3 regions of the Arthrobacter sp. Y3223151 genome follow, and region 3 is predicted to be linked to each of the others. Evidence: riboswitches for the same ligand, from Rfam matches in the RefSeq annotation. Region 3 holds a riboswitch; each other region holds the start of a gene.
The links. Region 3 has a riboswitch for S-adenosylmethionine ahead of AC5RUP_RS12960 (bifunctional o-acetylhomoserine/o-acetylserine sulfhydrylase). Riboswitches for the same ligand answer to the same signal wherever they lie in the genome.

Region 1: it holds a riboswitch for S-adenosylmethionine, as region 3 does, so the genes downstream of both, AC5RUP_RS03700 (LLM class flavin-dependent oxidoreductase) here and AC5RUP_RS12960 (bifunctional o-acetylhomoserine/o-acetylserine sulfhydrylase) in region 3, are expected to answer to the same signal.
Region 2: it holds a riboswitch for S-adenosylmethionine, as region 3 does, so the genes downstream of both, AC5RUP_RS03615 (O-acetylhomoserine aminocarboxypropyltransferase/cysteine synthase family protein) here and AC5RUP_RS12960 (bifunctional o-acetylhomoserine/o-acetylserine sulfhydrylase) in region 3, are expected to answer to the same signal.

Annotation. Positions count from the first base shown of each region.
Region 1 covers NZ_JBNHGI010000001.1:767,916-778,143, forward strand. The annotation lists gene AC5RUP_RS03685 (IS110 family RNA-guided transposase) at 1-709, shown strand, start outside; gene AC5RUP_RS03690 (acyl-CoA dehydrogenase family protein) at 851-2,131, shown strand; gene AC5RUP_RS03695 (APC family permease) at 2,146-3,591, shown strand; SAM riboswitch class I at 3,694-3,783, shown strand; gene AC5RUP_RS03700 (LLM class flavin-dependent oxidoreductase) at 3,872-5,293, shown strand; SAM riboswitch class I at 5,366-5,457, shown strand; gene AC5RUP_RS03705 (methionine ABC transporter ATP-binding protein) at 5,571-6,629, shown strand; gene AC5RUP_RS03710 (methionine ABC transporter permease) at 6,626-7,318, shown strand; gene AC5RUP_RS03715 (MetQ/NlpA family ABC transporter substrate-binding protein) at 7,345-8,265, shown strand; gene AC5RUP_RS03720 (DUF1206 domain-containing protein) at 8,281-9,123, opposite strand; gene AC5RUP_RS03725 (MmcQ/YjbR family DNA-binding protein) at 9,446-9,850, shown strand; gene AC5RUP_RS03730 (DUF1990 domain-containing protein) at 9,854-10,228, shown strand, end outside.
Region 2 covers NZ_JBNHGI010000001.1:745,955-756,182, forward strand. The annotation lists gene AC5RUP_RS03605 (Ig-like domain-containing protein) at 1-3,483, opposite strand, end outside; gene AC5RUP_RS03610 (CoA-binding protein) at 3,677-4,174, opposite strand; gene AC5RUP_RS03615 (O-acetylhomoserine aminocarboxypropyltransferase/cysteine synthase family protein) at 4,171-5,646, opposite strand; SAM riboswitch class I at 5,741-5,835, opposite strand; gene malQ (4-alpha-glucanotransferase) at 6,058-8,217, shown strand; gene AC5RUP_RS03625 (ArsR/SmtB family transcription factor) at 8,454-9,443, opposite strand; gene AC5RUP_RS03630 (hypothetical protein) at 9,936-10,100, shown strand.
Region 3 covers NZ_JBNHGI010000009.1:81,124-91,351, forward strand. The annotation lists gene AC5RUP_RS12935 (amino acid ABC transporter permease) at 1-228, shown strand, start outside; gene AC5RUP_RS12940 (amino acid ABC transporter ATP-binding protein) at 225-1,022, shown strand; gene AC5RUP_RS12945 (PDR/VanB family oxidoreductase) at 1,042-1,998, shown strand; gene AC5RUP_RS12950 (CPBP family intramembrane glutamic endopeptidase) at 2,104-2,883, shown strand; gene AC5RUP_RS12955 (VOC family protein) at 2,969-3,610, opposite strand; SAM riboswitch class IV at 3,837-3,951, shown strand; gene AC5RUP_RS12960 (bifunctional o-acetylhomoserine/o-acetylserine sulfhydrylase) at 4,019-5,344, shown strand; gene metX (homoserine O-acetyltransferase MetX) at 5,425-6,495, shown strand; gene AC5RUP_RS12970 (winged helix DNA-binding domain-containing protein) at 6,591-7,757, opposite strand; gene AC5RUP_RS12975 (SGNH/GDSL hydrolase family protein) at 7,770-8,612, opposite strand; gene AC5RUP_RS12980 (alpha/beta fold hydrolase) at 8,766-9,830, shown strand; gene AC5RUP_RS12985 (alpha/beta hydrolase) at 9,979-10,228, shown strand, end outside.

The DNA of each region.
Region 1 (10,228 bases), on a different contig from region 3:
ACACCCGGCATTGGAGCGGGTGGTCGGACCGCATCTGGATCATCCGGCGATGGCGGAACTGCTGATCAAATACCCGACCCCGGATGCCCTGCGAAAGGCCGGTCAGGCCCGCGTGACCGCATTGCTGGGCAAGTTTGCTCCGCGGGCAGGAAAGCGCTGGGCGGCCGAGGTGTTCGCGGCGTTAGGTGAGCAGACCGTGGTGGTATCCGGCACCGGCGCGGCCGGCATCGTATTGCCGCAGTTGGCCGCGCAACTGGCGCAACTGCGGACGTCCCGCGCCCAGGTGCTGGCCCGGGTGGAAGAACTCGTGGAGGCCCACCCTCTTCACCTCGTCCTGACCTCCATGCCGGCGGTCGGTGTCAGGACGGAAGCACGGATCATCACCGAGATCGTCGGCAAGGAATTCGCCTCCGCAGGACATCTGGCCTCCTACTCCGGATTCGCGCCGGTGACTTGGAGATCGGGCACCTCGATCCGCGGCGACCACCCGTCGAAGAAGGGAAACAAATTCCTCAAACGCGCCTTGTTCCTCTCCGCGTTCGCGGCACTGAAGGACCCGGTTTCACGCGCCTACTACGACCGGAAACGCGCCGAGGGGAAACGACACAACCAAGCCCTAATCGCCCTGGCCAGACGGCGCTGCGACGTCCTCTTCGCCATGCTCCGCGACATGACCCTCTACGAAACGCCTCAGCTCAAGGCAGCCTGACCCCTTGACGAAGAACATAGGGACACCCCCCCCCCAATCCGCAGGCCCCATCACCGCTGCCTTCAACCCGAACCCCATCAGCGCTGCCCTCAACCCGGGCCCCATCTCGCGCCCACGCGCCGAACCCCCAGGAGAACCACCATGACTGAAACCATCGACAACCTCGCCACGGTTTTCGACGCCGCGGCCGCCAAATACCGCCCGATCTTCGCGCGCATCGCCGCCGGGGCATTGAGCCGCGAGCTCACCCGCGAACTGCCGGTTGACCAGATCGGCTGGCTGAAGGACGCCGGCTTCGGCGCCGCCCGGATTCCGGCCGAGTTCGGCGGCGACGGGCTGGACTGGGAAGAGTTCACCCGACTCCTGATCGAGCTGGCCACGGCGGACAGCAACATTCCGCAGGCGCTGCGTTCGCACATCGCCTTGGTGGAGGAGAACCTGTACCACCACGGCCGCACCTCGGATCGCAGCGCCTGGCTGCGGCGCTTCGCGTCCGGCGAGCTGGCCGGCAATGCCTGGACCGAACCGGGCGCCGGGGGAACCGCCACCGTGCTGTCCGAGACCGGCGGCAAACTGCTGCTGAACGGCCGCAAGTTCTACACCACCGGCACCATCTTCGCCGACTGGATCGATGTTACCGCCAAGCGCCCGGACGGCTCCGATGTCTCGGTGATCATCTCCACCACGTCGCCGGGCGTAGAAACCTTCGACGACTGGGACGGTTTCGGCCAGCGTCTAACCGGCAGCGGCACCACCGTGTTTACTGACGCGGTGGTGGACCCCGCCAACGTGTCCGCCTTCGCCGACCGCTTCCCGTACCAGACGGCCCTCTACCAGCACATCCTGCTGGTCACTCTGGCCGGCATCGCCCAGGCCGTCACCAGCGAAGCCGCAGACAACGTGCGGGACCGCAAGCGGGTGTTCGGCCACGGAAACGCTCCGCTGGTCCGGCACGACGCGCAGGTCCTGCAAGTGGTCGGCGAAATCAGCGCCAAGTCCTACGCGGCGACGGCGACAACCCTGAGCGTGGCCCGAAGCCTGGACAGGGTTTTCGAGGCGCGGCTGCACGGTGGCGCGGTCGAAAAGGCCGCCAACATCGACGTCGAACTGGAATCGGGCCGGGCGCAGATAGTGCTCAGCACCCTGGTCCCGGACGCCGCGGGCGCCCTCTTCAACGCCCTCGGTGCTTCCTCCACCAGCACTGACAAGGCGCTGGACCGGCACTGGCGCAACGCCCGCACCGTGGCGACGCACAACCCGTTCATCTACAAGTCACGGATCGTCGGCGACTGGGAGGTCAACGCCGCCGAACCCCCGTTCGTCTGGACGATTGGCGAGGCCAATGCCGACGCCGCCCTTCAGCCACACAGTGACGCAGCCCGTCAGCCACACAGCCCCGCCGCCCGTTCCGCGGCCGTCTAGGAGGAAGGCAAACCATGTCTGTTTCCAACCTCCAAACCCTCGCGGCTCCACCAGCCGATCCCGTCAACGGAGCCACACCGCGGCTCTCCGGCCGGCTGGGCGTCGCCAGTATCGTGCTCATCGTGCTGGCCGCCGCGTCGCCGCTGGGCGTCATCGGCGGAACCGTCCCGCTGGCCATCGCCAGCGGCAACGGCGCCGGCCTGCCCTTCATCTACCTGCTGGCCATGGCCATCCTGCTGTTGTTTGCCGTCGGCTTCACCACCATGACACCGCATGTGCCAACGGCCGGCGCGTTCTTCAGCTACGTGCAAAAGGGACTCGGCCGCCGGGCGGGCCTGGGGGCGGCCTTCGTGGCACTGCTCTCCTATCTCGCCCTGGAGGCGGGTGTCTACGGACTCTTCGCGCCGGCCGTTGACGAAGTGGTCCGGGCCTACGGCGGCCCCGAACTGCCCTGGTGGGTATGGGCGGCCGCCGCACTGGCAGCCGTCGCTTGGCTGGGGCACCGCAACATCGAACTCTCCGGCAAGGTGCTGGCCGTGCTGCTGGTCGCAGAGGTGCTGATCGTGCTGGTCCTAGACGCCTTCATCATCTTTGGCGGCGGCGGACCCGAGGGCCTGTCCACCGGTTTCGCCACCCCGTCCACCGTGCTGTCGGGGGCGCCCGGAATCGCGCTGCTGTTCGCCATCCTGAGCTTCATCGGCTTCGAGGCCACCGCCGTCTTCCGCGACGAAGCACGCGACCCGGACAAGACCATCCCGCGGGCCACCTATCTGGCACTCCTCGTGGTGGGCGGTTTCTACGCGCTGTCCAGCTGGCTGCTGATCAGCGTCTGGGGCGATGCCGGCATTGTCCAGAAGGCCACGGATGCTCCGGGCACGCTGCTCTCGGAAACCACTGCGCTCTATCTGGGTACGGCCAGCAGCCATGTGATCCAGGTGTTGCTGGCAACCAGCCTCTTCGCCTGCATCCTGTCCTTCCACAACATCGGGTCACGCTATTTCTTCCAGCTGTCCGGGCAGGGCATCTTCCCCGCCAAGCTGTCCGCAACCCACGCCCGGCACCGCTCCCCGCATCTGGCCTCCGCAGCGGCCAACGCGGTGGTGGCCCTGTTCCTGCTGGCCGCGGTCGTGGCCGGGTGGGACCCGATCGTGCAGTTCTACACTTGGTTCGCGGGCTTCGCATCGCTGGGGATCGTGGTGCTGATGACGCTGACCAGCGCCGCCGTCCTGGTCTTCTTCCGGAGAACCGGCGCGCCGGTCCGGGACTGGAAGCGCTCCGTCGCCCCGGCGCTCGGTTTGATCGGGCTGCTGGGGATCCTGGGGCTGATCCTGCAGAACCTCCCCACCCTGGTGGGCAACAGCGTGCCGCTGGCGATCGCCGTCGTCGTGCTGATCCTGCTCTGCTTCGCATCCGGAGCAATAGTGGGGGCGAAGAGGCGGGAGGGCGCACCGGCGTCGTAATTCATACCCCGCGTGAGGGCGAGCGCACCGGCGTCGTAATTCTTACCTCGCGTGACGGCGAACATTTCCCTCCGGGACGCCCCCGGGTGTCAAATGGAGGGGTACCCATCCAGAGCGGCCGAGAGACCTGGCTTGTTGACGCCGCAGCAACCCCCTCCCTGAGGAAGGTGCTACCGCCAGGACCGATGGAGAAGCTCGATCTCTCGTTGGTCTTCCGTTGGCAGTCGCATGCCCAACGGAGGACCGGCGCGGGCTCTTCTCATCAGAAAAGGAGCCTGACATGACCGTGAACAACCCGCAGCCCAACCCCCGGCGCCAGATTCGTTTCAACGCCTTCGACATGAACTGCGTGGGCCACCAGTCGCCCGGACTGTGGCGCCACCCGCAGGACAAGTCCGCCAACTACAACACCATCGGCTACTGGACCCACTTGGCCAAGGTGCTGGAAAAGGGCCTCTTCGACGGCCTGTTCATCGCCGACGTGCTCGGCACCTACGACGTGTTCGGGTCCTCCAACGAGACCACGCTGCGCGCCGGCACCCAGGTCCCGGTGAATGATCCGTTCATGCTTGTCTCGGCCATGGCCGCGGTGACCGAGAACCTCGGCTTCGGCCTCACCGCCGGCACCGCCTACGAGCACCCGTACCCGTTCGCCCGCCGCCTGGCCACGCTGGACCACCTGACCAACGGGCGGGTCGGCTGGAACGTGGTAACCGGTTACCTGCCCTCGGCGGCGCGCAACATGGGCCAGGAAGACCAGCTGGAGCACGACGAGCGGTACAACCACGCGGACGAATACCTCGAGGTCATCTACAAGCTGCTCGAGGGCTCGTGGGAGGACGACGCCGTGGTCAAGGACGTCGAGACCGGCGTCTTCACCGACCCGGCCAAGGTCCACGAGATCCGGCACGAGGGCAAGTACTTCAAGGTTCCCGGCATCGCGATCACCGAGCCGAGCCCGCAGCGCACCCCGGTCATCTTCCAGGCCGGCGCCTCCAAGCGCGGCACCGAGTTCGCCGCCGGAAACGCCGAGGCGGTGTTCGTGACCTGCCCGACCAAGGAGATGCTCGCGGCGTCGGTGAAGAAGATCCGCGACGCCGTGGAAGCGGCGGGCCGCGACCGGTACGACGTGCGCATCTACGCGATGCAGACCGTGGTGACCGGACCGGACACCGCCACCGCGCAGGCCAAATTCGAGGACTACAAGTCCTACGCGGACATCAACGGCGCGCTGGCGCTGATCTCCGGCTGGATGGGCATCGACCTCTCCACCTACGGCCCGGACGACGTGATCGGCGGAAACGTGAAGTCCAATGCCATCCAGTCCTCGGTGGAGACGTTCCAGAAGGCGTCCGGCGACAGCGGCAAGCCGTGGACCATCCGCCAGCTGGCCGAATGGGTCGGCGTCGGCGGTTTCGGCCCGATCACCGTCGGCTCCGGCGCGGAGGTGGCCGCCAAGCTCGTGGAGTGGGTCGACGAGACCGACGTGGACGGGTTCAACCTGGCCTACGCCATCACCCCGGGCACCTTCGAGGACATCGTGGAATTCGTCGTGCCGGAGCTGCAGAAGCTGGGCGCCTACCCCACGGAGTACGCGCCGGGGACCCTGCGCAACAAGCTCTTCGGCCGCGGCGACAAGCTGCCGGAGAACCACCGGGCCGCCGGCTTCCGCCTGCAGAACGCGCTGGCCCACCGGGTGTAGGCACAGCAGAACCATCTGAACAACGACGCCGGTGCGCCGCCCCTTCAGGGGGGCGGGCACCGCCGTCGGCAAGAACCATCCAGAGCGGCCGAGAGATCTGGCTCGATGACGCCGCAGCAACCCCGGCAAATGCCGCACGGTGCTAACGCCAGAACCGATGGAGAACCCGGGCGGACCGGAACCGGCCGCGCCATGCCGGCGCGCCGTGATCGGCTGTGCCCCGGGGCTCCCTGACCTTCAGGAGCAGCATGAAAAGTTATGCCGCGGGTGGCCCGCAATGATTGAAATCCGCAATCTGCACAAGAGCTACGACACACGACGCGGGACGGTCGAGGTGCTCAAGGGCATCGACCTCACCATCGAGCAGGGGGCGATCACCGCCGTCGTCGGCCCGTCCGGCGCCGGCAAGACGACCCTCTCCCACTGCATCTCCCTGCTGGAGAAACCGACCTCCGGCCAGGTGCTGGTGGACGGCCGTGACCTCTCCGCCCTGTCCGGGCGGGCCTTGCGCGGCGAACGCCGCGCCATCGGCACGATCTTCCAACACTCGGCGCTGCTGCGCCGGATGACGGTGGCGGAGAACGTGGCGCTGCCGCTGCGCAACCTGGGCGTGGTGCACTCGCAGATGGAGGACCGCGTGGCCGAACTGCTGGACCGGGTGGGCCTGCTGCAGAAGGCCGGCGCCTACCCCGGCCAGCTGTCCGGCGGCCAGAAGCAACGGGTCGGCATCGCCCGGGCGCTGGCACTTCGCCCCCGGATCCTGCTCTCCGACGAATCGACGTCGGGCCTGGACCCGGAATCCACGCAGCAGATCCTGGACCTGCTGGACGACGTGCGCACCGAACTGGGGCTGTCGGTCATCCTGATCACCCACGAGATGGACGTGGTGCGCCACGTCGCCGACCAGGTGGCCGTGCTCGCCGGCGGTCGCGTGGCGGAGTACGGGCCGATCGGCGCCCTGGTGGCCGATCCGGCCTCCGCCGCCGGCCGCCAACTGCTGCCAATCCGCGCCCTCCCGCTGCCGGCCGGCTTCGACTACGCGCTGTCCGTCTCGTACCGGCACGGGCCGGTGGACCCGGAGTGGATGTCCCGCCTGTCCACCGGCCTCGGTGTACGCGTGGCGCTGCTCGGCGGTTCGGTGGAAGCCCACGGCGAAGCGGTGCTGGGCCGTGCCGACATCGGGATTGCCGGCCGTCCGGAGGCCGATGTCCGCGCCTACCTGGCCAGCCTGGGCCTCACCGCAGAGGCACGCTACCGTGCCGCGGACGCGGGGGCAATGCCGCCGTCGGACGTGAAGGAAGACGCAAGGAACGAGAAAATCGGGGTGCGCGCATGAAGCCGGCAGAAACCGCCGCCGTCGGGCTGGACACGCCGTGGGCTGACCTGCCCGCGCTGCTGCTGCCGGCCTACGGCGAAACCTGGGCGATGGTCGGCATCGTGATGCTCATGGTGATCCTGGTCGGCGGCGCCACAGGCGTGCTGCTGTACAACACGGACGGCCGCGGCCTGTTCCCGCGGCCGCGCCTGCACGGCACGCTCAGCTGGCTCGTCAACATCGGCCGCTCGCTCCCGTTCCTGGTGCTGATGGCCGCCATCATCCCGCTGACCAAGTGGGTTACCGGAACGACCATCGGCATCGCGGCAGCCGTGGTCCCGATGACACTGGCCGGCATTCCGTTCTTCGCCAGGCTGGTGCAGAACGCACTCAACGATCTGCCGCGCGAGAACATGGCCGTCGGGCTGGTCACGGGCAGTTCCACCGGGCAGATCATCCGCCAGACGCAGTTGCGCGAGGCCCTGCCCGGCCTTACGTCTGCGGTCACGCTCAACACTATTTCGATGATCGAATACTCGGCGATCGCCGGAACCATCGGCGCTGGCGGCATCGGCTACCTGGCCGTCACCTACGGCTACCAACGGTTCGACACCCATGTCATGGCGGCCACCATCGTTGTCCTGATCATCACGGTGCAGCTGGTGCAGTTTGCCGGCGACCGAATCTCCCGCGCGCTGCTGCGCCCCTAGCAACTGACCAACAGGAGCACTACATCATGAGCACCCCTTCCGCCGGGTCCGGCCACGACCACGGCTTCACCCTGCGCAAGCAAACCACCGCCCTGCCGTGGAGCATTGCCGCCCTTGCCGCCGTCGTCGCACTGGTCCTGGGACTGCTGCTGGTGCAGCAGCAGTCCCGGCCGGCTGTCGCGGCTGCCGGCAGCGAGGTCACCTCGCCGCTGAAAGTCCACTTTGAACCGGCGATGGCGGGGGAGGAGAAGATCCTGAAGTTCGTCGCCGAGGAAATCGCCCCCGACTACGGCGTGGAGATCGAGGCAGTGGGCCTGCAGGACCCGGTCCAAGCCAACCGCGCGGTGGCCGATGGGCAGTTCCACGCCACCATCTTCGAGCACCAGTGGTACATGCAGCAGTCCGCCGACGCCAATGGGTTGGAACTGACGCCGACGGTGGAGCTGTACCAGTGGGGTTTCGGCCTCTACTCAACCCGCTACGGCTCGGTGGAAGACCTGCCGCGCGGAGCCGTGCTGCTGCTGCCCAACGACGCCGCCAACCAGGGCCAGGCGCTGTGGCTGCTGCAGCGCGAGGGACTGCTGGAGCTGGATCCGGCGGTGGAGCCGCGAACGGCAAAAATCCGGGACGTTACCGGCAACCCGCGCGGCTTCGAGCTGAAGGAAGCCGACCTGCTGGCGATGCCGCGAATGCTCGACTCAGTCGATGCCGCGATCGGCTACGTCTCCCAGTTCGACGCCGGCAAGATCGGACGCGACAAGGGCATCCTGTTCCCTTCGGCCCCGAAGACATTCGCCTCCCGCCTGGTGATCGGCACCCAGTTCAAGGACAGCGCGGAGAGCAAGAAACTGATCGAGATCTTCTCGGATCCGCGGCTGGAGGAGTACCTGCACACCACTGAGGATCCGCTGGTCAAGGACGTGCTGACGCCGGTCTCCGCGGAGTAGGGCCTCCCGGGCGCGCTACATTTTGGCGTAGCGCGCCCGGGCACCCAGATACAGCCCGTAGCAGATCAGCCCGACGGCCACCACGGACAGCGCCGTCGAACCAAACGGCTGCTCACGCAGCGCCTTCAGGGCGCCGTCGAGGCCCTTCACATCCTGCGGGTCGTTCTGCACAGCGGCGACTGCCAGGAGCAGCCCGAGCACAAACAACGCCAGCCCCTTGCCGACAAAACCGACAATGCCGAGCCAGGTCACGGCCGTGCCGGTGCTGCCCGGGGGCAGCCGCTTGAGGTCGCCCAGGAACTTCTTGGTCAGGCCCTTGAACACGTAGTAGACGCCGGACCCGATGATCACCGCGCCGATCAGGAACAGCACAACGGCACCGCCCGGCCACTGCATCAGCTTGGCGCTGGCGTCCTGCGAGCTCTCGCTGCTGTTGCTGCCGGAGCCCAGGGCAAAGCTGCCGAAAGTCACCGCTATCGCCCCGTACACGATGGCCAGGCCCACGCACTTCGCCCGGTAGCCCCACTTTTTCTTTTTGTCAGCCCGGCCGCGTCCGCCGAACACCGCTTCGCTGACCTGCCACAGGGCCAACGCCGCGGCGCCCAGCATGCCCGCCCAGAGCAGGAATTGTCCTCCCGGGCGCTGCGCCAGGCTTGAGGCTGCACCGGACTGGTCCGCCTCGCCACCTCCGCCGAAGGCGAGCCGGAGCGCGATCGCGCCAATCAGCACGTGCAGCAGGCCGCTGGCCACGTAGCCGAACCGAGCCACCCGCTCGAACACCTTGGAATTGGCGGCGTCCTCGGTCTTGTCCTTCGCCCTGCCGGCCGCCCGCTTCGCTTCCCTGCCGGTGTCTGCCATGGGTCTCCTCTCCAAAGCCGTCGCCCGTTCCGAAACCAGCCGGCGGCACGGAAGCCCCGCCGTCGTTCCCCGTGAAACAACTGTGAAACCATCCTGCCACCGAAGTTGCCGTCGCGCACCGGGCCGGACTCGGGCGGGACTCGGGTCGGACGCGGCCCGGGGCGCGCGCGGGGGCTCGGGCGGCGCGGGGGATCCGAGCGGGACCCGGGGACACCGTGGCACGCGGCTGCGGAAGGGATTAGAGCGCAGCAGGGCCGGGAGTGGGCACGTCGTTCTCTCCGGACGGTGACCGGCGCGGACGGGGAGCAGTAGGCTCGTGCCTATGGACGCAACCGCGCTGCGCGCCTTCTGCCTGTCCCTGCCCGGGGCGTTCGAGGACTTCCCGTTTGGGCCCGAGTCGTCGGTGTTCAAGGTCCGGGCGGCGGGGCGGGCGGCGAAGATGTTCGCGCTCTCGGACCTGCAGGCGCCGCGGCTGAGCATCAGCCTCAAGTGCGATCCGGTGCTGGCGCAGCAGCTGCGCGCGGCGCACCCGGAGATCACGGGCGCCTATCACATGAACAAAACGCACTGGAACGGCGTGCGCTGCGACGGCGGGCTGCCCGACGACATGCTGCGCGACATGATCGAGGACTCCTACGACCTGGTGGTGGCATCGCTGCCGCGCCGCGACCGCGAGATGCTGGGCTGGATGGGCCTGGCCCGGGGCGACGATGCGCGGCAGGACTGAGGGGTGAAGGCCAAGGACCTGGGCGGGGTTCCGCTGACATACGACGGCGTGGGGCTGACCCGGGAGCGCACCTCGCCGCCGGGATACCGGGTCGTCGACGAACGGGTCGGCGTCGGGATGGGGGAAGAAGCCTTTCACCGGCTGGCCGAAGGGTTGATGGGGTGGGAAGTGCATCGCCTGGCCGGGCTGCGGGTGGATGCCACGGAGCCGGTGGCCGCCGAAGGCGTGGAGATCGTCTCCGGGTTCGGAGTCGGGCCGCTGCGGATGGCCATCCCGTGCCGCGTGGTGTGGACGGAACGGACGCCAGCCCGGACGGGCTTCGGCTACGGCACGCTGCCCGGGCATCCGGAGTCGGGGGAGGAAGGCTTTGTGGCTGTG
Region 2 (10,228 bases), on a different contig from region 3:
GTCATCACCGCGCAGGACGTCGTCCTTGTCCCAGCCGGAGAGGGCCTCGACCAGCAGGAACCGGTCCTTGAGGGCGTTCGGGCCCTCCACAACGACCATGCGCATATCGGAATCGGCCGCCTCGACCGACCGGGCGTGGGTCACCCAGTCGAAGCCGTAAACGCCGTGATTGCGCTCGATGCCCGGGCCAGCGACCATGATGTCGTCCCCGCCCTCGGCATCGTAGTCGTCCTCGCCGCTGTCGCCGATGAGGACGTCGTGGCCGGGGTTGTTGATGTCGTCGAAGAACGGTGCGCCGCTGTCGCCCTGGAGCAGGTCGTTTGCGTTGCCGCCTTCCGCCCAGTCATCACCGCCGCCGCCAAACACGGTGTCCGGGCCGTCGCCGGCGATGATGAGGTCATTGCCCTCACCGGCGAAGGTTTCGTTACCGTTGAGCCCGCCGTTGGAGAAGTCGTCTCCCTCGCCGGACATGATGATGTCCAGGCCGGGACCGGCGTCGATCGCGTCGTTGCCCGGTCCGCCCTTGAGCACGTCGTCCCCGTGGGAGTCGGTGATCCGGTCGTTGCCGGCGCCGCCCAGGATGGTGTCCGCGCCGTCGTTGCCTTCGATGATGTCATCACCGCCGTTGCCCCAGACGGTGTCATTGTCGACGCCGCCCCAGATCCGGTCGGTCCCGTCGGCGCCGTCGGTGTCGTCCCTGCCGTTGTAGGTCGCCTGGGCGTTCAGGCCCGGGCGGTCCACGGTGTTGGAAACGCGGTAGCGGATGGTGCCGTCGGCCATGCGGAGCAGCAGCGCTGACTCGTCACAGGCGGAGGCGGGGTCATCGGCCACGTTGTTGCCCGAGGTGTGGACGATATTGCCCATCTCGAACTCGCAGTCTGCGACGCCGAAGACATCCGCCTTGAGGGCGGCGGCGTCGGTATTGCGCATCACCAGCTCTGCCATGGAGTTGCCTTCGAGCTGGGTCCGCAGGTTCAGGCCCGAGGTGCGGGACAGGTAGTACAACCGGTCCCCGTCCTGCAGTTCCGTCATTTGGCGTTCGAAGATGTAGTTGAAGGTGGAACCGAGCAGCCCGCCGAAGAGGTTTTGGGCTTCGGCCAGGCCTCCCACCCACAGATCGACCGCGTCGAGGCCGGTCTTGGAGGCGGCGCCGTCGTTCTCCCAGTCCCCGTTGCTGTTGACGAAGTCATAGGCGTCGGCCGGTGTTTCCGCCGCCGGGTCGGGGCTCATGTCGAAGAGCTTCTGCGCCGCGGCGCGCTTGGCATCGATGGTCGTGGCCTCGGTGATGCTGGGGTGCGTCCCGTAAGCGGCCATGAAGTTGACCACCGAATCCGGATGCTTCAGCGCCTGCCCAAAGTCCACCCAGCTGCTGTAGGGCTTCAGGGACGATTCGCTGGTTTTCGCGTACAGATCCTTGCGGAAATTGTTCAGCGACGGAACGCCCGTGTCCCGCCCCCGGGCGATGTTGAGTGCGGCCAGGTCCAGGGGCAGGCCGAGAACGCTGTTGCGCAGCGTGTCGGTGACGAACTCGTCGAGTTCGGCGCCCACCTGGTCCGTCATGCCCATCGCGATCGCGCCGGCGGCCTGTTCGGGGGTCATCGTGCTGTCCCCGTTTGCGTAGTAGGCCGGTGGATTCAGGAATGCGTCCAGCAGCGGGAGGCCGATATCGGCGCCGCCGTTGGTCTTCCGGTCCACCGTTTCCGTCAGCATGGAGTGTCCGAACCGGTAGGTCGCGTGGGCGAATTCTGCCTCAATCGCCGGGTCGATTCCCGTGTCCGCCTGAGTGAAGACGTTGAACGGATTGATGCCCGGTTGGATCTTCCGCGCGAAGTCCTCGAAGACGATGTGCTGGTACTCCATCTCCGTGACGAACCGTGCGGCCTGAAAGAGACGCTCCCCGTTCCATTCGCCGTTGGGGAGCTTCCACTCGTTCAGGTCCAGGTTCAGGGACGTCAGCAGTTCTTCCATGTAGGTGACCAGTCGGTTGTGCTCCGAGTGGAAGACCTGGTGGACGGCGGTGAGTCCGATGTTCTCGTTCACGCGGCCGTCGCCGGCAACGAAGTGCGCGTTGAGCATTTCGTCGTCGTAAGTGCCTGCGGCCTGCTGGCCGATCGTGGGGGTGATGTCGGTGTCGCCGTCGGCAGTCAGGGCCGCGCCCCGCGAGTCGAACGGTGCCGCGTTGTGCGAGATGTCGTCCAAGAACGCGATGCCGATCCGCTGGACATCGGCCGGCGGCGCCACGGGATCTTCCAGGTTTCCTTCCACGAACTGCTTGTCCTGGGTGATGTACTGCGGCAAGCCGTTAGGACCACGCAGGAAGCGCCCGTACTGGTCAGTGGCCAGCATCGGGATGTTCACGACGTCCTTATCGGAGAGCTTCAGGCCGAGCAGGGATGCGGCCTGGTCCTTGATATCCGCCCAAGTCGCCATACCGCCTGGGCCGCCCTCAAGCAGTTCACCGGTCGAGACCGGATCGCCGTTTTCGTTCAGCTCGTACTCGCGGAGGAAGACGTGGTGGGACGGGTTCGAGGAGTACGTCTGGCTCTGGTCCACCCACGGGGAATCCGTGTTTGTGGCGTCCTGGATATCGTCCGGCGTGCCGAGCACGCCGTCAGGCCCGGGCTGGTTCTCCGCCCGGTTGAGCATCATGAAGTTGGTTGGTGAGCCCTCCACGTACAACGGATCGCCCGGTAGCAGCGGCATCATGACGACGTTGCTGGTCTTCTTGGTGAAGTCGATGCCGTGGTCGAAGAACTGGCCGAACAGGGCAAAAAAGCCGTTGTATGGCGGCGAGAGCCCAAAGTCGGTGGTGACATTCGGGATGTCAAGTGTTTCGCCTTCGGGCACGCAGTTTTCGGGCTTGCCATCGGCGTCACAAGGAATCGCCGTCGGGCCGTCGTTCACCGACCGGTGCGCCTTGCCGGCCGCAGCGATCGCGGCCGGATTGCTGGAGGTCTGGTCCACGATGACGTTGCTGACAAAGCGCGGGTCGGCGTCCCGGATCATCGGAACGTTGACCGACTTGTACGACTGCCCACCGGCGGTGGTCCGCCATTCCGGTTCTGCCAGTCGCGGGAAGGGCAGGCTGGCCGCGCCGAAGTGCCCTTGGTTGGGCACCAGGTTGTTGTCGGACCCGTCCACGGTGCGCAGCCCGTAGGGCAGCAGCGGATTGGCTATCTGGTTGGGGCCGGGGCCCAGGAGCGGCTGGCCCGGCACGGGCTTGCCGTCGGCGTCTTCCTTGGTGGCGTGGTTTTCCGCGATCTTGATCTGCTTAAGGATGAACCGCATGTCCCCGGCGTTGAGGGTCAGGCCCTGGCCTACCGGCGCTGCCAAGGCCGCCGGGGCGAGGGCGGAGGGCAGTACGCCCGCGCCCAACACCAGCGCGGCGAGCCCGGCCGTGACTTTTTGGGGGAAGGATGGCTTCCCCTTGCGGGCACGTTCGGTGCCCCTCCTGGGTTGTGGATCGGTTGGTGCAGTAAACACGGTGACTCCCCCTAGTCGTGTGATGTGTGGCTGGCCACAGCATCCGACGAGGACCTTGGGGAAATCCTGAAGGCTCTTTCTGCCTACCTCCGGGCAGGAAAAACCCGCCCCTTGCTTCGGCGGATCCACGTGGAAGGCCGGGGGACAAGGGGCGGGCTTTTCGCTGCGGGCGGCGGGCCTCGCCCAGGGCCGCCTAGGCGGTCAGCTGCCGCTTGGAGGAGATCACACCCGTGTCGAAACCGGCCAGGTGCAGGCCGCCGTGGAATCGGGCGTGCTCGATCTTCACGCAGCGGTCCATCACCACGTTCAGGCCGGCGGCCTCGGCCTCGGCCGCGACCTCCTCGTGCCAGGAGCCCAGCTGCAGCCAGAGGGTCTTGGCTCCGACGGCCAGGGTTTCCTCCAGCACGGTGGGCAGGTCGTCGTGCCGGCGGAACACGTCCACGAGATCCGGCACTTCGGGCAGGTCGGCCAGCGACTTGTACACCGGCTGGCCCAGAATTTCCTTGGCCACCGGGTTCACGAAGTACACCTTGTACGGCGAGCTGGACAGCAGGTAGGTGGCCACGAAGTAGCTGGCCCGGCTCGGCTTGTCCGAGGCGCCGACAATGGCGATCGACTTGGTGTTGCGCAGGATGTTCAGCCGCTCCGGGGCGGACGGTCCCACCCAGGTACGTTCTGGTGTGGCGGTCACTTGGCGGCTCCTTCTTCGGCTTCGATCAGTTCCTCCACGGACTCGACTACACGCGTTCCGGGCTCTGTCCGGGCGGCGCGCTCTGCCGGGATCGTGCAGGACTCACCGGCGTAGCTGGGGGAGGCGAACTCGGAGGTGTCGAACGTGTCGTCCTCATGGTCCCGGCTCGGGCCGTGCTCGGCGCCAGCCTGCTGCGAGGCGGCCAGCGCCTGGTCCAGGTCCCAGAGAATGTCGTCCACGTCTTCCAGGCCCACGGAAATGCGGATCAGGTCCTCGGGCACGCCGGCAGCCACCAGCTGGTCGGCGGTGAGCTGCTGGTGGGTGGTCGATCCCGGGTGCAGCACCAAGGTCCGGGCGTCGCCGATGTTGGCCAGGTGGCTGGCCAGCTGCAGCGACTCGATGAACTTCTGGCCCGCGGTGCGGCCGCCCTTGACGCCGAAGCTGAACACGGAGCCCACGCCCTTGGGCAGGTACTTCCGGCCCCGCTCGTAATGCGGGTGCGCGGGCAGGCCGGCGTAGCTGACCCAGGAGACGCGCTCGTCGGCTTCCAGCCACTCGGCCACGGTGCGGGCGTTGGCCAGGTGCTCGTCCATCCGCTGCGCCAGCGTTTCCACGCCCTGCAGCAGCTGGAACGCGGACTGCGCGGACAGCGACGGGCCGATGTCGCGCAGCTGCTCGGACCGGAGCTTGGTGAGGAAGCCGTACTCGCCGAAGTTGCCCCACCAGGACACGTTGCCGTAGCTGGGCACCGGTTCGGTCATCTGCGGGAACTTGCCGTTGCCCCAGTTAAAACGGCCGGATTCGACGACGACGCCGCCCAAAGTGGTGCCGTGGCCGCCCAGGAACTTGGTGGCGGAGTGGATGACGATGTCCGCGCCGTGCTCGATCGGGCGGATCAGGTAGGGCGTGCTCAAGGTGGCGTCCACGACCAAGGGGATCCCGGCGTCGTGCGCCACCGCGGCCAGGCCGGCGAGGTCCGCGATGTCGCCCGACGGGTTGGCCACGATCTCCGTGTAGACGGCCTTGGTGTTCTCCCCGATGGCCGCGGCGAAGTCGGCCGGATCGTTGGAGTCGACGAAGGTGGTCTCCACCCCGAACCGGCGCAGCGTCACGTCCAGCTGCGTGATGGTGCCGCCGTAGAGCTTGGAGGAGGCCACGATGTGGTCGCCGGCGCCGGCCAGGGCCGCGAAGGTGATGAACTCGGCGGCCATGCCCGACGACGTGGCCACCGCGCCGATGCCGCCCTCGAGCGAGGCGATGCGCTCCTCGAACGCGGCGACCGTGGGGTTGCCGATGCGGGAGTAGATGTTGCCGTACTTCTGCAGCGCGAAGAGGTTCGCGGCGTCGTCGGTGTCCTTGAACACGAACGAGGTGCTCTGGTAGATCGGTACGGCCCGGGCACCGTGCTCGGCGTCGGGCGTGCCGCCGGCGTGCAGGGCACGGGTGCGGAAACCGAATGTGCGTTCAGCCATCAGGCGCTTGCTCCTTCAAAACTTGGGTTCCCGGGCAATGACGCTCCTGGCGGCACCGGGCAGGCACCGTCCGGATCAAAGATTGCTTGCGCTCTCTCCATCGCTTCTGGCGGTAGCACCTTTCCGGTGGCGTCCGGATGGTTGCTGCGGTGTCAAAGAGCCAGATCTCTCAACCGCTCGGGATGGTCCCGTCCATTCTTGCAACCTACCGCCGCGGCAGCAAAGAATGTTGAGCCGCGTTGCGTCCGGGGGTTTGAGCGCCTTCGGACTTGGGGTGGGCGCCTTGCGGTTACCCCTGGCCTGCGGTTGACCGGCACGACGGCGGTGCCCGCCGCGCGTCGGGCCACGATCTTGGCCGTCCCGGCGTGACGGACGTTCCCGGGTCCGGATAGTTCACCGTAGATTGGGTCTATGGCTGAACTTTCGGCGCTGCAGCGCCTCGCGGGGAAACATGGCGTTGGCATTACCTTCCACGGATGGGATGGGGGCGAGAAAACAGTCAGCGAGGCAACGCTGGTTTCCGTCCTCACCGCGCTGGGCGTCCCCTGCGCCACCGACGACGATGTCACGGCTTCCCTCCGGGCCGCTGAGCTGGCACCGGTGCAGCGCACGCTGCCACCCGCCGTCGTCGTTCGCCAAGGCACTGCCACCGAGGTTCCGGTCAATGGGCGGCCCGGGGTCCGTCCGCGGGTGCGGATCCTGCTGGAGGACGGCTCCCGGCGCGCCGTCGAGGTGCTGGCCGGCGGGTCGGAGGAAGCGGAAGATGCTCCGCCTGTTCGTTTCACGGCGGTGGTGCCGGCCGACATCCCGCTGGGTTGGCACACGCTGGAGGTTGCGGAGCAGTCGGAGGCGATGGAGCCCGGAACCGGCGCGGCCGCGGAAAGATTCGAGACAGTGGAGCCCGGGACCGGCGCGGCCGCGGAACCGTCCGATAGCCAGGCACGGTGCGCCCTCGTGGTCACCCCGCGGCGCCTGACCACCGCCGACCGCCTGCCCCGCACGTGGGGGTTGATGGCACAGCTGTACTCCGTGCGCTCGCGGTCCTCCTGGGGCATCGGCGACCTGCATGACCTGGCCACCCTCGCCGAGACGGCCGCCGCGAAGGGGGCGGGGTTCGTCCTGATCAACCCGCTGCACGCGGCCCAGCCGAAACCGCCGGTGGAGCCCTCGCCCTACCTGCCCTCCACGCGCCGGTTCGTCAATCCGCTGTACCTGCGGGTCGAGGACGTGCCCGAAGCCCGCGGCTTCCCGCTGGCCAACAACTTCCACGACGCGAACCTGGACGCCGGCATTCTGGACCGCGACCCGGTGTTTGCGGCCAAGCTGCAGGCGCTGGAAACGGTCTTCTCGGTGCCCCGGTCCGCGGAACGGCAGCAGCGGTTCGAAGCCTTCCGCGCGCAGGAAGGCGAGGGGCTGGAGCGCTTTGCCCTGTGGTGCGCCATGGCCGAAACTGTTCCGGCCGGGGCTCCCGAGTGGTCCGATGCCGCGTTCGTCGAAGCGCAGCGCAGCGAGCTGAAGGACCGCATCGAGTTCCATCAATGGCTGCAGTGGCTGTGCGACGAGCAGCTCGAGGCGGCACAGGGCAGCGCCCTCGACGCCGGAATGAACATCGGGATAGTGCATGATCTCGCCGTCGGCGTCCATCCCGCCGGCGCCGATGCCTGGGCGCTGCAGGATGTGCTCACCCCCGGCATCTCCGTGGGCGCGCCGCCGGACATGTTCAACCAGCAGGGCCAGGACTGGTCACAGCCCCCGTGGCATCCGCAACGCCTGGCCGAATCCGGCTACGTTGCCTACCGCGACATGCTGCGGACCGTCCTGCGGCATGCCGGCGGCATCCGCGTGGACCACATTCTCGGTCTGTTCCGGCTGTGGTGGATCCCCGCCGGCAGCCCTCCCGGCGAAGGCGCCTACGTGTATTACGACCACGAGGCCTTGATCGGCATCCTCGCCCTGGAAGCGGAACGGGCCGGCGTCGTCGTCATTGGTGAGGACCTCGGGGTGTTCGAGCCGGGCGTGCAGGACTACCTGGCCGAGCGCGGCATCCTGGGCACCTCCATCCTGCGGTTTGAGTACGAGGACGGCAGCCCCCGCGCACCCGAGCGCTACCGCCGTTCCTGCCTGACCAGCGTCACCACGCACGACCTGCCGCCCACCGCCGGCTACCTGGCGGGCAAGCACGTGGAGTTGCGCGAATCGCTGGGCCTGCTGAACCGGCCGGTGGAGGAGGAACGGGCTTTGGACCAGGCAGCCCAAGAGGCAGTGCTCTCCACGGTGCGCTCGCGCGTTCCGGCCGCCCCACAGCACGACGACGGCGCCGGCCCCACCGCCGAACAACGCACCGTCGAGGCGCTGCACGCGTTCATCACGCAGACCCCGTCGGTGCTGCTGGGCGTTGCGCTCACTGACGCGGTGGGGGAGCTGCGGACCCAGAACCAGCCGGGCACCGCGGACGAATACCCGAACTGGCGGATCCCGCTGGCCGGGCCGGACGGGGCGTCGGTCCTGATCGAGGACCTGGCCGCCAGCGAGCGGTTCGACTCGCTGGTGCGCGCCCTGCGTCAGGACTAGGCAGGTTCAAGCCGAGCGGGCAGCTTCGGCGCCGGCCGGGTTACCCTGGACGGAAGCGCGCCGTCGCCCGCGACGAAAGGCGCCGCCCCGCCAAGGAACGGGACGCTGCTGAACGTCACCAGTTGTCCACGTTCAGCAGGAACTGTCCATGTCTTGGAACGGGGTCTGGCGCTGACTAGGCCAAACGTAAAAGCTTCCCGCAAAACGTGGACAGTCCCGGGGCCGTGGCCGGGTCTCTACAGCCGGGCCAGCAGCGCTTCGCCGGTTTCGGCCCGCCGATAGAACACTTCGCGGCCCGATCGCATGGTGGCCGCCAAACCGCTCTCGGACATGACCTTGAGATGCTCGTTGACCGTCCCGGCGGCGAGGTCCAGGCAGCGGGCGAGCTGCGTCGTCGTCATCGGGACATCGAGTTGGGCGAGGATCTGCGCCCGGGTCTTGCCGAGCAGCCGGGCGACCGGGCTGTGCGTCGCTTCGCGGCTGGCTTCCCAAAGCCGGCCGACGCCGCGTGGCGCGTAGGTCAGCGTGGGCACGAAAGGCCGGACGTTGAGCACCAGGGTGTTGGGCCAGACGAACGCGTTGGGCACCAGCAGCAGCCCGCCGCCGGGTTCGGGCACGTCGTCGGCCTCGCAACCGCGCATGATCTCCAAACCGGTGGGCGTGGGACGGACGCTGGGATGCAGGCTCTTGAACACTTCCAGGATGCCGTCGCGTGCCAGCTGGGCCAAGCGGCTGTCGATGTCAGCCAGCAGCAGGGACCGGAGGCGCGGCCATACCGGCTCGACGGCGGTGCCCCAGTACCACTCGAGGGCTGCGGTAATGCGCGGGATGCCCGCGTCGATATCCTCCGCGAGACGCTGCAGTTCCCCGCGCGCGTAGTCGGCCGGGTTCTGGGCCAGCAGGTGGGCGACGTCGCGCTGCCACAGCTCCGGCGCAACCTCGGCGACGGCCGCGAGTCCTTCGGCGAAGGTGGTCTGGTGCTTGGGGGTGGGCGTGATGGAGTCGGCCAGGAAGCCCTTCGGTGGAACCAGCGCAGTCAGCAGGCGCAGGTGCGCCCTGGCTTGTGGATCGGCCGACTCGGCGATGCGCCGCTTGGTGGCCTCGATCCATGGGCGGTGGATGGGGGTGCCCACCTGCAGGGCGCGCAAACTGGCGACGGTTTCGCCCAGCGGCGCCGCCTCGAACCGGACCTTGGTGAGGTCCTCGCTGCTGAGCGTAATGTGCATGGAAACAGCGTAAGGTTGCCGGTCGCGCCGGTCGAGGATTCGGGCTGCACCGAATCCGGGAGGGCCGGGGTGGGTGGCGTCGTTGCTTCGGCCTTCCGGCTTCCTGTGGCCTTCCGCTCGCGTGGGCCTGCCGCTTCCTCGATCCCTCGGCCTCAGTGGCCCTCCGCTTTCCCGTCCCCACGGGTCCGCCGTTTCCCGGTTTTCTATCCACCAGGGGCTCCCGGGATTATTCCCGGATTCGGGTTGGGCCGAATCGTGGCCGGCGAGGGCCGATCCGCGGACTCTGAAGGCATGACTACTTCAACCCATACCCCGCACCACACACTCGACGCTGATGGCCGGACCTACGGCACCAGCCAGTCCTCCACTGCCGCCTTACTCCATCCCACGACTGCAACGGGCCGTCCGGCCACTGCCACCGCTCGCCCGAGCAATGCAGGCGCGCCCTTGAGCCTGACGAGGCCGGTGCACTCGGCTACACGGACTGGCGTCTTGAGCGCTAACGGATATTTCGCAGCCGCCACTTTCCATGGCCTGGCCGCGGCCGCCCGCTGGCTCCGTTCAGCCTGGCAAGCCGGGACCGCTAAGGAAGCCTTGATGGAGGAGCACCGGGACAAGGTCCGTACGCAGATCTACCAATTCGGCGGCCGCTACTGACGCGCACGTCCTGGGCCCCTCCTGTAAAGGCACTCCCACCTCACATCCCAAGCTCTGCCCAGGCCATTCAGCACGTTATCCACAGGGAGTGCGGCGATCTAGCTGTCCGCCGCCGCAGCCTACATGCT
Region 3 (10,228 bases):
TACTCGGCGCAGATCATCTACGCACGCACGTTCGAGACCATCCCGCTGCTCATTGTCGCCAGCCTCTGGTACCTGCTGATCACCTCCGTCCTCACCATCGGCCAGTACTACCTGGAGCGGCGGTTCGCCCGCGGCAACCAGCGAAACCTGCCGCCGACGCCGTTCCAGCAGCTGAAGCGGTTCTTCGCGACCCATGACGCACTCTCCCTGAAAGGCGGCAAGAAATGACAGCAACGAACGGTGCCGAACCGATGGTCAAGGCGAACGGGGTCTGCAAGAACTACGGCTCCAACCTTGTCCTGAAGGGGATTGACCTGCACGTCCAGCAGGGCGAGGTGGTGTGTCTTATCGGCCCCTCCGGATCCGGGAAGAGCACCTTCCTGCGCTGCATCAACCACCTGGAAGTCATCGACGGCGGGAGGATGTGGGTTAACGGGAAGATCGTCGGCTACGACCTCAAGGGCAACAGGCTCTACGAGCAAAGCCACAACGATATCTGCCACAGCCGCTCCGACGTCGGCATGGTGTTCCAGCAGTTCAACCTGTTTCCGCACATGACCGTCCTGCAAAACCTCATTGAGGCGCCGCGTCTGGTCCGGAAGGAGCGGAAGGCGACAGCCGTGGCCAGGGCAACTTCGCTGCTGGAAAAAGTCGGCCTGAGCGAAAAGGCGGATGCGTATCCGCGCCAACTTTCCGGGGGCCAGCAGCAGCGGGTGGCGATCGCCCGTGCGCTGTGCATGGAACCGAAACTGATGCTGTTCGACGAGCCCACGTCCGCCCTGGATCCCGAATTGGTGGGAGAGGTCCTCAAGGTGATGAAGGACCTGGCCATGTCCGGCATGACGATGGTGGTGGTGACGCATGAAATGAATTTCGCCCGCGACGTCGCCGATCGCGTGGTCTTCATGGACGACGGCCACGTCGTGGAAGAGGGGCCAGCCCGGGACGTCATCACCAATCCGCAAAACGAACGCACCAGGGCCTTCCTGGCCTCCGTTCTCGCCGAACCGGCAGCAGCCTGATACCCCTGTGAGTGCCACCATGAATGAAGAATTTTTCGACGTCGAAGTCCGGTCGATCAGCCACGAGTCCAACTGCGTGGTCTCCCTGCAGCTGGAACATCCGCTGGGCGAGGAGCTGCCGGAGTGGGACGCGGGGGCACATGTCGACGTGCTCCTGCCCAACGGCCTCCTGCGCCAGTACTCGCTGTGCTCCCGGCGGGCGGACCGCTCCGCCTGGCGGCTTGGCATCCTGCGCGAGCCGGAGGGCCGCGGCGGCTCCGCCTACGTGCACGACATGCTCAAGCCCGGTACCAAGATCCAGATCCGGGGGCCGCGCAACAACTTCGTTCTGGCTCCCGCCGCCGGCTATGTGTTCATCGCCGGCGGCATCGGCATCACCCCGATTCTGCCGATGATCCGCGAAGCTGCCGAAGCCGGGGTGCCCTGGCGCCTGCTTTACCTGGGGCGAAGCCGTTCTTCGATGGCGTTCCTCGACGAAATCCAGGCGCTCGACGGCGACATCCATATCCACGCCGACGACGAAAGCGGCTTCTACCCGCTGGCCGGACTCCTGGACGAGTTGCCGCCGGAAACGCACGTCTACGCCTGCGGACCCGGGCCGCTGCTCAACGTCATTCAATCGATCGCGGACGGTTGGGACAACCCCGGACGTTTCCACTGTGAGCGCTTCACGGCGTCCGGGGCGGCCGTGGCGCCGGCGGAGGCGGGGGACTCGGCCTTCACGGTGGAATTGGCCGACGGCACCGAGGTTCCGGTGGGCCCCGGGGAATCGATTCTGCAGGCCCTCGAAGCGGTCGGGATCCATCCGTTGAATTCCTGCCGGGAGGGAATCTGCGGCACCTGCGAAACCCCCGTCCTGGGTGGTGAGATCGACCACCGTGACTCGCTGCTCTCCGACGACGAGCGCGAGGCCGGGGACACCATGATGATCTGCGTGTCGCGATGCAAGGGCCGGCGCCTGCTGCTGGACTTGTAGCAGGCAGTCGCCCCGGCGCGGGCGCGGGCCACGGGAGGAGCCGCGCACGGAACGGAAGCGCCCCCGGCCGATGACTCCCGCGGTTCTGTTGGCAAGATGGAGGTTATGGACAAGCAGAAGGTCGCCGCCGAAAGCACGCGGCGCACGGTCAGGTACTACCGGGCAGAGGTACTGATTGTCCTCGGACTCTCGCTCGGGCAGTCGGCGGTTTATGCCGTCGTGAACCTGCTGGAAAAAATGACCCGCGCTCCGCTCGCCTCGCAGACGACCACGCTGAACCCGGTGCTGAACGAGCGGGAGCTCTTCGATTTCGTGTACCAAATGCTCGGCATCGTCTTTGCGCTGGTGCCGGTGGCTCTGGTGCTGTTTTTGATGACCGCTCCCGGCCGGTCGGCCTTCCGCACGATCGGGTTCACGTTCTCCCGGCCGCGGCTGGACTTCGGCCTGGGCTTCCTGCTCGCGCTGGTGATCGGTGTCGGCACGCTGGGCGTTTACGCCGCCGGCCGGTCCCTGGGTATCACCACCGCCATTGTCCCGGCGGCCCTGGACGAATACTGGTGGACGGTTCCGGTGTTGGTCCTGTCCGCGCTGCGGCATGCGGTCCTCGAAGAGGTGGTCATGGTGGGCTACCTCTTCAACCGCTTCGCGAAGTTCGGCTGGGGCATCTGGTCCGCGATCTTCGTCAGCGCCGCCCTGCGCGGGACCTACCACCTCTACCAGGGCATCGGGCCGGGCATCGGGAACTTCCTCATGGGCCTGGTCTTCGGCTACGCCTATACGAAGGTGAAGCGGGTGATGCCGCTGGTGGTGGCGCACGCGCTGCTGGATATTGCCGGTTTCGTCGGCTACGCGCTGCTGGGGCCGGCCATCGGCATCGGCACCTGAAACCGGCCGGGCAGCGAAGCGGCGCCCGGTCTTGCGATCCGGGCGCCGCTGAGGCGATCGACGACGTCGACCCTCCTTGAAAGACTTACAGTTCGACGATCCCGTTGGCGGTTTCGAAGCGGACGGACAGGATGCCCGGCGTACCGTTCGGTGCCGTCCAGGCGACCTTGACGTCGTCCAGCAGGCCGTCGACCGGAGTGCCCAGCCAGTCCGCCACGCGCTCGGAAGAGCCGGCGATGGTCAGGCCGATCAGCTTCACCGTGGCGGGGCGGGCGTTGGACGGGTGCAGCGGTTCGGTGCCGTCATCCCAGCGCAGCATGTAGGGCACCTGCGGGTCGGCGATGAGGCCCTTGATCCCGATCTGCTGCCAGCTCAGTTCCTGCCCATCCGGGAACTTGCGGTTGCCGGGAACCGCGTGGCGGCCCAGCCGTTCTTCGAACGGGGTCAGGTCGTCGACCGCCACGCACCAGCCCATCCAGCCGCCGCCGGCTTCGGAGCGCGCCCGCACGGCCTGTCCGAAGGGGGCTTTGTCGGAAGCGGGGTGGTCGAGCACCTCCACCACCTCCAGGTAATGGTGGTCGGTGAGGGGGAAGATCATATTGCGGGTGCCGAAGCGGGGGTGAACCCCGCCCTTGACGGCGTCGATGCCCAGGGCTTTGGCGATCCGCTCTGAGGTGGCAGCCAGACCGTCGGGTTCAGCAGCATAAGAAACATGGTCGAAGCGCATGGCATTATCTTGGCACTTTGTGAACCCGCTCTCGACTTAGGGTGACCTAAGTCACTCAGCTTGCGGCTCGTGCAAGGCGCGCCGTTCCCGGCAGCAATTCCGCCGTGCCCGGCACGCCCCGGCAGCTTGAAGTGCGGACGGTCGGACAGACGGTCCGGAGCTGGGTGCCCAGTCATAAGGTGTCATATTGTTGCGGCCGCCGGCCTGTCTGCGGAGACTGGAGGCAGGTCATGAGTGCCAGCGCAAAACCCCGGTTTGCTGGCCGGCAACCCTCCAACCGCGGTGGGGTGCCCCGGGTGAAGACCAGGCAGCCGCCACAAGGCGGTGCGCAAGCGCGGGTCACACCCGGGACAGACATGCCGGCACGGCCGGATCCCGGATGGCCCCTTCCAGTGAAGGAGTTGCACCATGTCCAATGCCGATTGGTCCTTTGAAACCCGTCAGATCCACGCAGGGCAGGAGCCGGACGCCGCCACGGGCGCCCGCGCACTGCCGATCTACCAGACCACCTCGTTCGTGTTCCCCAGCGCGCAGAGCGCGGCCGACCGGTTCGCCCTGTCCGAATTGGCGCCCATCTACACCAGGATCGGCAATCCCACCCAGGAAGCGGTCGAGACCCGGATCGCCAACCTGGAGGGCGGCGTCGGCGCCCTGCTGCTGGCCTCGGGCCAGGCCGCGTCGACGTTCTCCATCCTCAACCTGGCCGAGGCCGGCGACCACATCGTGGCCAGCCCCAGCCTGTACGGCGGCACCTACAACCTGCTGCGCACCACGCTGCCCAAGTTCGGCATCGAGGTCACCTTCGTCGAGGATCCGGACAACCTGCAGCAGTGGCGCGATGCCGTCAAGCCGAATACCAAGGCGTTCTTCGGCGAGGTCGTCTCCAACCCGCGCCAGGACGTACTGGACCTGGAGTCGGTCAGCGCCATCGCCCACGAAAACGGCGTGCCGCTGATCGTGGACAACACCTTGTCTACCCCGTACCTGATCCGCCCGATCGAGTGGGGGGCCGACATCGTGCTCCACTCGGCCACCAAGTACCTCGGCGGCCACGGGACGGCGATCGGCGGCGTGATCGTTGACGCCGGAACGTTCGATTTCGCCGCCGACCCGGAGAAGTTCCCCGGGTTCAACACGCCGGACGACACCTACAACGGGCTGGTCTTTGCCCGCGACCTCGGCGTCAACGGCGCTTTGGGCGCCAACCTGGCCTACATCCTCAAGGCCCGGGTGCAGTTGCTGCGCGACCTGGGGTCCGCCATCTCGCCGTTCAATGCGTTCCTGATTGCCCAGGGGCTGGAGACGCTGAGCCTGCGCGTGGAGCGGCATGTGGCCAACGCGCAGAAGGTGGCCGAATTCCTGGAAGAGCACGACGACGTTGCCTCCGTCGCGTACCTCGGCCTGCCCTCCAGCCCCTGGTACGAGCGCGGCCGCAAGTACGGCCCGAAGGGGACCGGCGCCATCGTCGCGTTCGAAATCAAGGGCGGCATCGAGGCCGGCAAGCGCTTTGTGGACGGCCTTGAACTGCACTCGCACGTGGCCAACCTGGGCGATGTGCGCTCGCTGGTGATCCACCCGGCGTCGACCACCCATGCCCAGCTCTCGGCCGCGGAGCGGGTCGCGGCCGGGGTGACCGACGGGCTGGTCCGCCTGTCGGTGGGCATCGAGAACGTCAACGACATCATCGCCGACCTGGAGGCCGGTTTCCGCGCCGCCAAGGGCGCGGACGACTAGGCAAGCAGGTAGAGCGCAGCGTGACGATAGTGCAACCGCAGGAACTGGTGGAACAGGCGACCGACGGCATCCTGCGCCGGATGCCGGTTGGTGCGCTGGAGTTGGAAGCCGGCGGCTATCTGCCCGAGGTGTTCCTCGGCTTTGAAACCTGGGGCACCTTGAATGCGGACGCGTCCAACGCCGTCCTGATTCAGCACGCCCTGACCGGCAGCACGCATGTCGCCCGCGGCTGCTCGGACGAGGATGGCTGGTGGGACGATCTGGTGGGCCCCGGTGCCACTATCGACACGGAGCGCTATTTCGTAGTGGCCGCCAACATGATTGGCGGCTGCTACGGTTCCACCGGTCCCTCGTCGCCGGCGCCGGACGGGACGCCGTGGGGGTCACGCTTCCCGTTCGTCACGATCCGCGATTCGGTCCGGGCCGAGGCACGGCTGGCCGACGCGCTGGGCATCCGGCGCTGGCACACGGTGCTCGGCGGGTCGATGGGCGGCGCCCGCGCGCTTGAATGGGCGGCGACGTTCCCGGAGCGCACCGCCCGGTGCGCCGTCCTGTCGTGCGGCGCCGCGAGCACCGCCGAGCAAATTGCCTTCGCGCAGGCGCAGGTCGCGGCCATCCGGCTGGACCCGCACTTCGCCGGCGGCGACTATTACGGGGGTCCCGCGCCCGAGGCGGGTCTGGGTATCGCCCGGCGCATCGCGCACATCAACTACCGCTCGGAGCCGGAGCTGGAGTACAGGTTCGGCCGCAAGCCGCAGGCGGAGGAGCAGCCGTACGGCGGCATCACGCCGTCCGCCCGTGGCCGCTATGCCGTGGAGAGCTACCTCGATTACCAGGCGGACAAGCTCGTCGCGCGCTTCGACGCCAACAGCTACATCCTGCTCACCGAGGCCCTCATCAGCCACGACGTTGCCCGGGGCCGGGGCTCGCTGGAGCAGTCGCTGGGCGGCCTCACCGACACGCAGTTCTTCGTCGCCGCGGTGGATTCCGATCGCCTGTACTTCCCGGAACAGTCGCGGCAGCTGGCCGAGGCGTTGCCCGGGGCAGTCAAGGTCCACACCATCGAAACGCCGCTGGGCCACGACGGTTTCCTGACCGATATCCACCAGCTGCACGAGGCACTGACCAAGGCGTTCTTCGCGCCCGCCTGACCTCCCGCCTGCGTGTCGGCGGCCCGAGTACGACGCCGGTGCGCGCCGTCCGCGCGGAGTCCCACCGCTGCGCCCGAGCAGGTAGAGCGGAGCGGTCAGGCCAGGTCGAGTGATACCGGCCGCCGCAGGAAGGCCGCGTACCGCTCCACCGCGACGCCCACGGCCTGCCGCTCCGGCGCGGTGAAGACCCGCAGCGGTTTAAGCCGCAGCTCGGCGGAGCCGGGCCGCAGGACGTGCCTCCAGTTGCCGGCCATCCGTCCGTCCAGCAGCAGCACGTGGATCGGCACCTCACCGCCCAACGCCGCCGGCGCGCTGCCGCCCAGGTAGCCGCGGGTCTTGGTGTAGCCCATGACGTATTCGTCGTAACACTGGATCAGGTCAGCCCGCGGGCGTCCGTCGTCCGCCGCCGCGGCGGCACCGCCGATCGTCCCGGCGGCGGGGGAGTACCAGAGCTGTTGCCCCTCGGTTTCGAACCGTTCCAGTCCGTCACCGCCCCCCGCTTCGAGGCCGCGCTTCAGGTCCGCCTGGGGCAGTTTGGACCAGTCGGAACAGTCCTTTAAGGTCGCCGGTCCGCGGCTGGTGAAGTAGCGCCCGGTCAGTTGGGCCAGCGCCGCGTCGCGGTCGTAGTCCGCGGCCAGCGGCGGCACCCGCTCGTCGAAGGCCGCGTACGTCTGCTGCACGGCGCTGGAGGCGGCCGTCCGCGGAGGCCCGTTCACCAGCACCCGGTCCATTTCCGCATGGAACACCAGATGCCCCAGCCGCTGCCCGCGCAGCGTCGCTCCGTTCAGCCTCGCGCCGTCGTCCTTGAGGAGGGCCGCTTGGGCGAGCCGGGCGGCGAGCTCGTCCCGGGTCAGGTGCCGGCCTCCGGCGACGGCCGCGGCCAGCACCTCGTTGCTGCGCGCCACCGTTGCCTCATCCAGGCCCAGCTGCCGGTCCCGGCCCTTGTTCCCTGCCTTGAGGCGGGGGCCGGAGAGCAGCATCAGCCAGCGCAGGTCCTCGGCGGCCACAAAGTGCCAGGTGGGCCGCAGGACATGCGTGCGCAGGATGCGTCCGCCGGCGATCGCCGCATCCACCTCCGCAGCGTTGTCCCGTGCCGGTCCGCCGCAGCGCTGGGCCAGCGACCAGCGGGCATAGGCATATTCCTGGGACTGGAAGGCGAGCAGCCAGCGCAAGGCGGCGGCGGCGTCGTCCCCGGGGCTGTCCCACAGCCGCTGTGCCCGCAGCCGGTGACGGCGGACCTCCTGGGGACTCGGCTGCCGCACCGGTTGCTCCCGTTACCCGGCCGCGCCGGGAGGCATGCCCGGACCGAAGAAGGGGTCGGCGGCCGGCCGCTTGGGCAGGATCCCGTCGCCCGAGGACTGGTGGCGGACCCGGCGCAGGACCCACGGGACCAGGTGCTGGCGTGCCCACACCAGGTCCTCGGTGCGGGCGGTGCGCCAGTTCTTGGGCGGCAGCGGTTTGGGCGCCTCGGGCTGCAGCGAATGCTCAACGTTGAGGGCGTCCAGCACCATGGCCGCGATGGTGTGGTGCCCCAGCGGGGAGAAATGTAGCCTGTCCGGTGCCCACATCTGCGGTGCCTTCAGCTGGCGCAGCGCCCACATGTCGGCCACGACGGCGTTATGGCGTGCCGCCACCGTGCGCAGGTTTTCGTTGTAGATGGCGGCCTTGCCGCGGACACTGCCGATGACGGGCGTATCGCCGATGTCGGGCGCGGTAAACAGGACGATGGTGGCTCCCGACGCTGCCAGCCGGGTGACGGCGCGATCGAACTTCTCGGCCAGGGCGTCCGGGTCGCCGCCCGGCCGGATCACATCATTGCCGCCCGCGCAGATCGAGATGAGGTCCGGCTGCAGGGCCAGGGCCGGTTCGACCTGTTCATCGATGATCTGCTGCAGCAGGCGGCCGCGGATCGCGAGGTTGGCATAGGCGAAGTCATCGTGGCCGCGGGCGAGTTCCTCGGCCACGCGGTCGGCCCATCCGCGGTGTCCGCCCGGGCTCCCGGGGTCCGGGTCGCCGATGCCTTCAGTGAACGAATCGCCCAGGGCAACGAAACGGCTCCAGGGATGGCGGGCCGCGGCGACGGGCGCTTGTGTTTCGGAAAGGGACAAGTTACTCACAGGTACATTGTCCCAAGAAGCCGCGGGGCATGCACAGGCAGGCGAGACCCAATATCTGAATCACCTTTCAGAAAGTGATGGTCAGCGCCCGATTTCCCCGCTACTGTGTGCTTGACGCGGCCAACGGCGCCGCCTCGACCTCGAGGAGCTGAGATGGAATTGCTGGCGGGAATCGTGGCGCGGCGCGTGCCGACGGAGCGGCTGACGGTGAACATCCTCGAGCGCGACGGCGACCGGCCCGACGGCATCCCGGTGGTTTTGGTGCATGGGAATGTTTCCTCCGCACTGTTCTGGCAGGAGGCGATGCAGGCGCTGCCGGCCGACTACCGCGTGCTCGCGGTGGACCTGCGGGGTTTCGGCCGGACGGACCCGGCGCCGGTGGACGCCGGCCGCGGGCTGCGTGACTTTTCCGACGACCTTCAGGCCACGCTGGACACCCTGCAACTGGGCCCCTCGCACCTGGTCGGCTGGAGCATGGGCGGCGGCGTGGCGATGCAATACGCGCTGGAGCATCCGGTCCGCAGCCTGACGCTGCAGGCTCCGGTCTCGCCGTACGGGTTCGGCGGGACGGCGGGACCGGAGGGACGGAGGCTCACCGAGGATGACGCCGGCACCGGCGGCGGGGGCGCCAACCCCGACTTCGTGGCGCGGTTGCAAGCCGGGGACACCAGTGACGACGCGCCTGCCTCGCCGCTGTCGGTGTACCGCTCGACCTATGTGCACGCCGGGTTCCAATCGCCCTACGAACGCATCTGGGTCGAATCGATGCTCAGCACCAAGACCGGCCCCGACAACTATCCGGGCGATTCCGTCCCATCGCCGAACTGGCCCGGCTTCGCTCCCGGACGCAGGGGCGTGCTGAACACGATGGCGCCGGGGGTCTTCGACGCCAGCGGCATTGTTGACCTGTCGGACAAACCGGACATCCTCTGGATCCACGGCGACAGCGATGCGATCGTCTCCGATGCTTCATTCTTCGACCTGAACTGCCTCGGAAAGGCCGGCCTGGTGCCCGGATGGCCGGGGGAGGGCGCGGCCCCGCTGCAGCCGATGATCGCGCAGACCCGGGCGGTGCTGGAAAAGTATGCGGCCAACGGCGGGCGCTTCACCGAGGTGCTGCTCGAAAACTGCGGACATTCGCCGCACGTGGAGTATCCGGAGCGGTTCGTCGCCGAGCTGACGGCGCACATCGAAGCAAGCGGTGGGTCGCCGAGCTGACGGCGCACGTCGAACGGAGCGGCGGGGCCGGATAACCGCGGGCGGCAGAGGTTCCGGGCACCGGTTGGGCGCCAGGGGTTTGGGAGATCCGACACCTTAAGAAGCTTTAACTTTCAAGCAATGGGCTTTTTGTGCCATCATGGAACGCATGACTGAAACTGCTTATCAGCCCGTCGTTGCCTGGTCCAAGCCCGAACAGGCGCGGGCGGGAACGCCCCTGCTGGTGCTCTTCCACGGCTACGGCTCCCACGAGCAGGACCTGATGGGCCTGGTGCCCGGACTGCCGGAGGAATTCACCGTGGCGGCGGTGCGCGCGCCGGTGGCGATGGGACCCGGCTTCACCTGGTTTCCCCTGATGCACGAGCCGGACTTTTCGGTGGACAAGGTCACGAAGGCCG